DNA from 2 places in the Pseudomonas sp. FP453 genome. Region 1 is predicted to be linked to the other one. Evidence: riboswitches for the same ligand, from Rfam matches in the RefSeq annotation. Region 1 holds a riboswitch; the other holds the start of a gene.
What was found. A riboswitch is a leader RNA that binds a small molecule or an ion and turns the genes downstream of it on or off. The one in region 1 is predicted to bind cobalamin.
Positions count from the first base shown of each region.

Region 1 (4,467 bases):
GCGGTGGCCAGCACGGTCAGCGGCACCACGGCGATAAACCACGCGGTCACGCCATGGCTGCGCCAGCCACGGCCACCGGTGTTGAAACGTTGCTCGATGCGCCCGGCGAAATTGCCGAACGCCACCAGCGGATGCCAGCGCTTGGGCTCGCCCAGCAGCGCATCCAGCGCGACGGCGGCGACACACAGCAAGGCCACACTCATTGACTCACTCCCCACACATTTTCATACAACATGTCACTCAGCGGCCGTGGTTCGGTCCAGCCTTCGAGTTGCAACATCGGTGCCGGATAGAACTCGGCCACCGGGCCCAGGCACAGCACGGCCAGGGGTTTGGCGCCGGAGGGCAGGCCCAGCAGATCGGCCAGGGCCTGGGGCTCGAACAGCGAGACCCAGCCCATGCCCAGCCCTTCGACGCGGGCGGCCAGCCACAGGTTCTGGATCGCGCAGGACAGCGAGGCCATGTCCATTTCCGGCAAGGTGCGGCGGCCGAAGATGTGGCGTTCGCGGTCATCCATCAAGGCTGCCACCAGGACTTCGGCGCAATCGTGGATGCCTTCGACCTTGAGCTTCATGAAGTCGTCGGAGCGTTCGCCCAACGCTTCGGCGGTGCGGATGCGTTCTTCTTCCACCAGTTGCTGAATTTGCCCACGCAGGTGGCGGTCGCTGATGCGGATGAAGCGCCAGGGTTGCATCAGGCCGACACTGGGCGCCTGGTGGGCGGCCTGGAGCAGGCGGTGCAGCAGTTCGGGGGCCACCGTGCCGCCGGTGAAGTGGCGCATGTCGCGGCGTTCGGCGATGGCGCGGTAGACGGCGTCGCGGTCGGCTTGGGGGAAGGCGTTGTCGGTCATGGCCCTATCGCGGGCAAGCCCGCTCCCACATTTGGATCTGCGAACACTGTCGAGGTGGGGGCTGGCTTGCCTCCCTTATTTGGATCGGCGGACGCGGTCGATGTGGGAGCTGGCTTGCCTGCGATGGCGCCCTCCCGGTCTGGCGCAAACAATGCAGCCACCGCCGCCGGATTCGACGGAAAGTAAAAGTGCACGTAGGAAGCCGTCATCCGCCCCTGTCGGTAAACCGCCTCGGCACCCCGCCCGCCATTGGGGCTCACGCCACGGGCAATCGGCGTGCAGTCGGTGCTGGTCAGGGAGTGGTGATAGGTATGCCCACGCAGTACACCTTCCGGCAACTCGACATTTTGCAGGGCCAGGGCGGCCAATTTCTTCTGCATCACCGCATCACCCTGCAGCAGACCGAGCAGTTCAGCGCGATTGCCATCCACATCAGTCAGCGAGTCCAGCAGGTACAACATGCCGCCGCACTCGGCGAGCAACGGTTTGCCGGCGGCGTGGTGGGCGCGGATTGCGTCGAGCATCGCGGTGTTTTCCGACAACGCCTGGTGATGCAATTCCGGGTAGCCGCCCGGCAGATAGAGACTGTCTACGTCAGGCAATTCACGATCATGGATCGGCGAGAAGAAGTGCAACTCGGCGCCCATCGCCCGCAACAGGTCGAGGCTGGCGCCGTAGGTAAAGGCGAAGGCTTCGTCGCGGGCCACGGCGATGCGCACACCGTCGAGCAGCGGCTCGGCGGCGATCACTTCCGGCGCAGCGAAGGTCACTGGCGGCGGCAAGGCGACTTCGCAGCTGCTGCCCAAGGCTTGGGCGGCGGCGTCGAGGCGTACGTCGAGGTCATTCAGTTCGCTGGCTTGCACCAGGCCCAGGTGACGGCTTGGCAATTCGATGCCGGTCTCGCGGGACAAGGCGCCGTACCAGCGCAGGCCTTCGGTGAGGCTGCCTTCGAGCAGTTGCGCATGGCGCAGGGTGCCGACGCGGTTGGCCAGCACGCCGGCGAACGGCAGGTCCGGCTGATAACGCGCCAGGCCCAGGGCCAATGCGCCAAACGTCTGGGCCATGGCGGTGCCGTCGATCACGCCGAGTACCGGCACGCCGAAGTGGCGGGCCAGGTCAGCGCTGGACGGAGTGCCGTCGAACAGGCCCATGACGCCTTCGATGAGGATCAGGTCGGCCTCGCCAGCAGCTTCCCACAACAGGCGGCGACTTTCCTGCTCGCCCACCATCCACATGTCCAACTGATACACCGGCGCACCGCTGGCGCGCTCGTGGATCATCGGGTCGAGAAAGTCCGGCCCGCATTTGAACACGCGCACCTTGCGCCCCAGGTTGCGGTGCAAACGGGCGAGCGCAGCGGTGACGGTGGTTTTGCCCTGGCCGGACGCCGGTGCGGCGATCAATACGGCCGGGCAATGACGGGGCTGATTCAAAGTTCGACGCCCTTCTGTGCCTTGATACCGGCCTGGAACGCGTGCTTGAGCATGCCCATTTCGGTGACGGTGTCGCCCATTTCAATCAGCTCAGGCTTGGCGCCACGGCCGGTGACCACCACGTGCTGCATCGGCGGGCGCGCTTGCAGGTCGCTGAGCACTTGGTCGAGGTCGAGGTAGCCGTGCTTGAGGGCAATATTCAGTTCATCGAGGACGACAAGGCCAATGGACGGGTCTTGCAGCAGTTCGCGGGAAACTTCCCACGCGGCTTCGGCGGCGGCGATGTCGCGCTGGCGGTCCTGGGTTTCCCAGGTGAAGCCTTCGCCCATGACGTGGAAGCGCACTTGCTCGGGGAAACGGCGGAAGAACAGCTCTTCGCCGGTGCTGTTACGCCCCTTGATGAACTGCACCACACCGCACTGCATACCGTGGCCCATGGCGCGGGCGAGCATGCCGAACGCGGAACTGCTTTTGCCTTTGCCGTTGCCGGTCAGCACCAGCAGCAGGCCGCACTCGTTGGGGGAATTGGCGATGCGCTCGTCGATCACGGCTTTTTTGCGCAGCATGCGCGCCAGGTGGCGTTCGTCGCGGTCGGGGGAATCGGTCATGGCAGCTCTCCGTTGGGGCTGGACAAAAACGGCGGGCAGGAAAAAGAAAAAACAGACAGCCAAGCATCGCCCACCGTGATGCTGTTGGATGTTGCAGGCCGGTCTCCGGGCTCATGAGTGGCGCGCTTGCCGACACTGCGCCTTCCCATATCGCGGGGCGATACAGTGGCAAAAGCAGGGTCTTGACTCATTTACCGTTGCGGGGGCAGCGCCGGAATTGCGGCAACACTGTGGACAAGTGCGCTCGCTCACCGGCTTCCCTGTTTCACTCCGTCGACCCATGGGTCACAGAGCACCTGGAACAAGTCGCGAAGGGTAGAGGGTTGGGGGTGGAGCGTCAATTAAAGCCGGCTGCGCACTTGAACCATCGGACCGCCGCGCGCCTCTACCCTTACAGGTATCCAGGAGAAAAACATGCACAAGACCCGACTTGCCCTACTGATCATGTGCGCAGGCGCCCTCGTCGCCTGCGGTGAAAGTTCGACCCTGCAAGTGTCTGACGGCACCGGGCCTTCCCCCAAGCTCCCGGAGCCGAACAAGACCCTGATCCCCACGGTCAACATCGCGCCGGCCATCGGCTGGCCTGAGGGCGCGAAACCCACCGCGGCTGCCGGGACTCAGGTGGCGGCGTTTGCCGAAGGACTGGACCACCCGCGCTGGCTGTATGTGCTACCCAATGGCGACGTGCTGGTGGCAGAAACCAATGCGCCGCCCAAACCCGATGATTCAAAGGGCATTCGCGGCTGGGTGATGGAAAAGGTCATGGGCCGAGCCGGTGCTGGCGTGCCTAGCCCGAACCGCATCACGCTGCTGCGCGACGCCGACCACGATGGCATCGCCGAGACCCGCACGGTGTTTCTGGCCAATCTCAATTCGCCGTTCGGCATGGCCCTGGTGGGCAATGACCTGTATGTAGCCGACTCGGACAAGCTGCTGCGCTTCCCCTACCAGCCGGGTGAAACCACGATCAAGGACGCCGGGACCAAGGTCGTCGACCTCCCCGGCGGCAGCATCAACCACCACTGGACCAAAAACGTGGTGGCGAGCAAGGACGGCAGCAAGCTGTATGTGAGCGTTGGCTCCAACAGCAACGTCGGTGAAAACGGCCTGCAGGCAGAAGAAGGCCGGGCGGCGATCTGGGAAGTGGACCGCGCCAGCGGCCAGCACCGCATCTTCGCCTCGGGCCTGCGCAACCCCAACGGCATGGCCTGGGAACCGCAAAGCGGCAAGCTGTGGACGGCGGTGAACGAACGCGATGAGATCGGCAGCGACCTGGTGCCGGACTACATCACCTCGGTGCAGGATGGCGCCTTCTATGGCTGGCCATTCAGCTACTACGGGCAGCATGTGGATGTGCGGGTCAACCCGCAAAACCTCGACCTGGTGGCCAAGGCGATTGCGCCGGACTACGCCGTGGGCCCACACACCGCCTCGCTGGGCCTGACGTTTGCCGAGGGCAGCAAACTGCCAGCGCCGTTCACTGATGGCGCTTTCATCGGCCAGCATGGCTCGTGGAACCGCAAGCCCCACAGTGGCTACAAGGTGATCTTCGTGCCGTTCGAGGCTGGCCAGCCCA
Region 1 covers NZ_CP117435.1:4,439,217-4,443,683, forward strand. The annotation lists partial or broken gene cbiB (adenosylcobinamide-phosphate synthase CbiB) at 1-203, opposite strand, end outside; gene bluB (5,6-dimethylbenzimidazole synthase) at 200-850, opposite strand; gene PSH87_RS20100 (cobyrinate a,c-diamide synthase) at 847-2,283, opposite strand; gene cobO (cob(I)yrinic acid a,c-diamide adenosyltransferase) at 2,280-2,891, opposite strand; cobalamin riboswitch at 2,970-3,206, opposite strand; gene PSH87_RS20110 (sorbosone dehydrogenase family protein) at 3,306-4,467, shown strand, end outside.

Region 2 (4,467 bases), 1.7 Mb from region 1:
CGCACGCCAAGGCAAAGGTCGCCTGGGTGGTTTTTTGGCGGGTGATCAGCAGGCGGGCAGGGCTGCCGGCGAGGTGTTCTGCCACGGCCAGCGCGGCGCTTTCGGCAATGCCGTAACAACCGGTATGGGTGAAGGCGACGACGGATTTGTGGCTCAAGCGGTCGGCATATATTGCCAACTGCGGCGCGGTGAAACAGTGCAGGGGTAGCTTCAACGCTGCGGCCAGGGCCAGCAATCCGGGCTCATCGCTTTTGCGGTCGATACTCGCCAACGCGGTGATGCGGTGACGCTCGATACCGCCCTCGGCGAGGGCGGAGTCAAGCAGGCCCAGCAGGGTCTGAACCTCACAACCCCGCTGGCAACCCAGGCCGACTACCAGGGTCATGCCGAGTATTGATCGCTGCGGTTGCGGCGGAACAGCCAGGCGCTGATCAGGCCCAAAGCCAGCCAGAAGGCGACGTTGGTCAGCTGCGAAGCGATCTTGAACTGCGCTTCCAGGGCTTCCGGTGCGAGCATCGAATGCACTTCCGGTTGTGGTGCGCCAATCACATGGGGCACTGCCAGGATCGCTGCGCCTAGTGCCTTGAGCAGCCAGTTGCGCCCGAATACGATCAGCGCGATACCGGCTGCGGTGGACGCGGCGGTACCGATCCACCAGGTCTGGCGCAGCGCGAGATCAGCGGCCGCCGTGCCTGGCAACTCAGGTGGCAGGCCCAGGGTCGGCGCCAGCACGAAGGTTGCATAACCGGCCAGCCCCCACAGCAGCCCCTGGGCCGTGCGGGTCGGTGCACGCAGGGTGTACAGGCCGGCCAGCATCAGCGCAAAGCCGACGGCGACCACCAGGTTGCCACCCGTGGTGGACAGCACGCGCTGCCAGCCGTCTTCCGGCTCCCAGGCTTCGGCGTCATGGGTATGGGCGGCAGCCCCCGCGGCGTGTTCATGCGCCACTTCGGTGGCGGCCGGGGCTTTTTCAAAGGTTTCCGCCTGCAAAATCAGCGGGGCGACCCAGAAGCTTTGCAGCAGGGTCAGCAGCAGGGCGGCCGCAAGGCCGGTGAAACCTGCGGTTTGCGCAATACGCTTGATCATGTCGGCAGGTCTCAGTGGCACGGGAACGCGGCGCTGTGGCGGGTATCGTGGGCGGCGTTATGCACGGCCTCGATATGGGAGAAACCGGCGAAATACACCAGGCACGCGCCGAGGATCGACGCACCGATGGCGGCGGTCAGGCGTTGGCTCAGGGTAGAGGTGCTGCTGGTGGAGTGCGAGGTGCTGCTGATGATCGACATGGCGCGTCCCTTTCAGGTGTCAGGGTGAAGCGAGCGCATGAAAACCCCGCGAGCCAGGCACGCAGGGTTCTGAACAGCGCCCGCCCACCGCGGGTTTGTTATCTGATTTTTTCGGGCCGGTCTCCGGGCTTGCGAGGGGCTCAATGCCTGAAAACGTCGCCTTCCCATGCTGTCTGGCACAGTGGATATGACGTTTCGCTCGCTTACCGTTGCGGGGGCAGCACCGGACTGGTCATATCGCTATGACGCACCGGTTTCCCGTTTCACCCTTTGCAGGGCACCCGAAACAAGATGTGTAGGAGAGCATGGGGGTGGGAGGGGAGTCAATTGGGATGTGGGTTTTGGCTTTGGTGGTGTACATATCCGTTTTTTAGGTAACGGCCACTTGGGGTCCGCCCTTACGGCGGGTCACTTTGGAAAAGCCCCAAAGTAACAACTGTGGGAACTGGCAACTGTGGGAGCTGGCTTGCCTGCGATGCAGACACCTCGGTACATCAGGCACACCCAGTTGATGCCATCGCAGGCAAGCCAGCTCCCACAGGGGAACGCGTACGCTTCATCGATCAGGTCGGCTACTAGGCCGCCTCGCTTTTGCTTTTGATTTTGATCTTAGGCGCCCCCCCAAATCCATGTCGGATTACGGGCACACCGAGCCTAGGCGAGGTGCCGAGTGTTGGGGCAAGAGCCCTTTTGGTTACTTTTGGGGCTCTTTTCCAAAAGTGACCCGCCGTAAGGGCGGAACCCTGAGCCGCCGTTACCGCAGCAACGGATATGTACACAAGCCAAACCAACCCAACCCCATCATTGACCATCCCCCAAGCACTGCGTAGCCTTGCACCCTCGAGGTTCTTCAGCCTAGGCCGAAGCTAAGAAGGGAACGCGGTCCAAGCCGCGGCTGCCCCCGCAACTGTAAAGGGTTCATCTGACTGCCACGCCACTGCCAAACCGGCGGGAAGGCGCAATCAGCGCCGGTCGCAAGACCGGCAAGCCCCAAGCCAGGAGACCTGCCTCGCAACCGATTTTTCAATTCAACCGGGCGGGGTGATCCGGTGACGAAATCCGCTGCTGCGCACCGTCGCAGGGCCTATCGTCCCGTATGCCCGCCCCCAAGGGCATCCGATGAAAACACTGGCCAAACTCCCCGTCACCATCGTTACCGGCTTCCTCGGCTCGGGCAAGACCACCTTGCTGCGCCATATGCTCGACAACGCCCAGGGCCGACGCATCGCCGTGATCGTCAACGAATTCGGCGAGTTGGGCATTGACGGTGAAATCCTCAAGCAGTGCTCCATCGGTTGCACCGAGGAAGAAGCCAACGGCCGCGTGTATGAGCTGGCCAACGGCTGCCTGTGCTGCACCGTGCAGGAAGAGTTCTTCCCGGTGATGCGCGAATTGGTCGCCCGTCGCGGCGACCTCGACCACATCCTCATCGAAACCTCCGGCCTGGCCCTGCCAAAACCGCTGGTACAAGCCTTCCAGTGGCCGGAAATCCGCAGCGCCTGCACGGTTGACGCGGTGATCACCGTGGTCGACAGCCCGGCCGTGGCCGCCGGCACCTTCGCCGCATTCCCGGACCAAGTCGACGCCCAGCGCAAACTCGACCCGAACCTGGACCACGAATCGCCACTGCACGAGCTGTTCGCCGACCAACTGGCCAGCGCCGACCTGGTGATCCTCAACAAATCCGACCTGATCAGCGCCGAAGACCTGGCCCGCGTACGCCTGGAAGTCGCCGAAGAGCTGCCGCCTGCGGTCAAGATCATCGAGGCCAGCAGCGGTCGCCTGCCGCTGGACGTGCTGATCGGCCTTGGCGCCGGCTCCGAGGAGCACATCGACGGTCGCCACAGCCATCACGATCACCACCACGAAGGTGAAGACGATCACGATCACGACGCCTTCGATTCGATCTCCATCGACCTGCCGCAAGCCGACGAAGCCCTGCTGCTCGACGCCCTGACCCAACTGGTGGTGCAACACGGCATCCTGCGCGTCAAAGGTTTCGCCGCGATCCCGAACAAGCCGATGCGCCTGCTGATCCAGGGCGTGGGCACGCGTTTCGACAAGCATTTCGACCGCGCCTGGGCGGCCGACGAAGCACGCATCACCCGTCTGGTGCTGATCGGTCAGGACCTCGACGCGGCGGGCCTCGAAGCGCAATTGCGCGCTGCCCTCAGCGTTTAACCCATGCACCTGCTCAGGACCCAGCCCGGTGGTTTCGTCTCGGACGACAATATTGCCGACCTTGGCCAAACCCCCGCTGAACTGGTGATCCTGTGCAGCGGTGATTCCAGCCTGGCACTGCTGGCCGAAGCGGCCCAGCAGTTGCCCGACGACTACCCGAGCCTGCGTCTGGCCAACCCGATGCAGGTGCAGAACCACGCGTCGGTCGACCTGTACGTCGATGAAGTGCTGCGCCATGCCAAGGTCATCCTGATCTCGTTGCATGGCGGCATCGGCTATTGGCGTTACGGCATCGAGCGTCTGGTGGAATTGGCCGAGCGCGGCGTGCAACTGATCCTGGTGCCGGGGGATGATCGCCCGGACCCGGAACTCAGCAGCCTGAGCACCGTCGGTGTGCCAGAACGCGACCGCCTGTGGCACTTCCTGCGCCAGGGTGGCCTGGGTAATGCGCTGGATTTCTATCGCTGCCTGGCCAGTACCTACCTGGGCCGCGACTACGCCTGGGCCGAGCCGCAAACCTTGCCGCGCACGGCGATTTATCACCCGCACAAAGCCAACGCCCGCCTGAATGACTGGCAGGCGGACTGGCACGCCGAATGGCCAGTGGCGGCGGTGCTGTTCTACCGCTCCCATTTGCAGGCGGCCAATACCGGTTTTATCGATGTGTTCTGCCAGCGCTTGCAGGCGGCGGGCCTTAATCCGCTGCCGATGGCGGTGGCCAGTTTGAAAGAGCCTGGCTGCCTGACGGTGGTCGAGGACCTGCTGGATGAGGTGGGCGCGACGGTGATCCTGAACACCACCGGCTTTGCCCAATCCAGCCCTGAAGCACCGCACTTGCGGCCGTTTCGCCGCAATATCCCGGTGATCCAGGCGATTTGCGCCCAAGACAACGAGCCGGGCTGGCAGGCCAGCGAACAAGGCCTCGGCCCGCGGGACCTGGCGATGCATATCGCTTTGCCCGAGCTGGACGGGCGCATCATCAGCCGGCCAATCAGCTTCA
Region 2 covers NZ_CP117435.1:2,695,053-2,699,519, forward strand. The annotation lists gene PSH87_RS12105 (cobalamin biosynthesis protein) at 1-385, opposite strand, end outside; gene PSH87_RS12110 (CbtA family protein) at 382-1,086, opposite strand; gene PSH87_RS12115 (CbtB-domain containing protein) at 1,098-1,286, opposite strand; cobalamin riboswitch at 1,383-1,586, opposite strand; cobalamin riboswitch at 2,113-2,313, shown strand; gene cobW (cobalamin biosynthesis protein CobW) at 2,406-3,467, shown strand; gene cobN (cobaltochelatase subunit CobN) at 3,471-4,467, shown strand, end outside.
Region 2: it holds a riboswitch for cobalamin, as region 1 does, so the genes downstream of both, cobW (cobalamin biosynthesis protein CobW) here and cobO (cob(I)yrinic acid a,c-diamide adenosyltransferase) in region 1, are expected to answer to the same signal.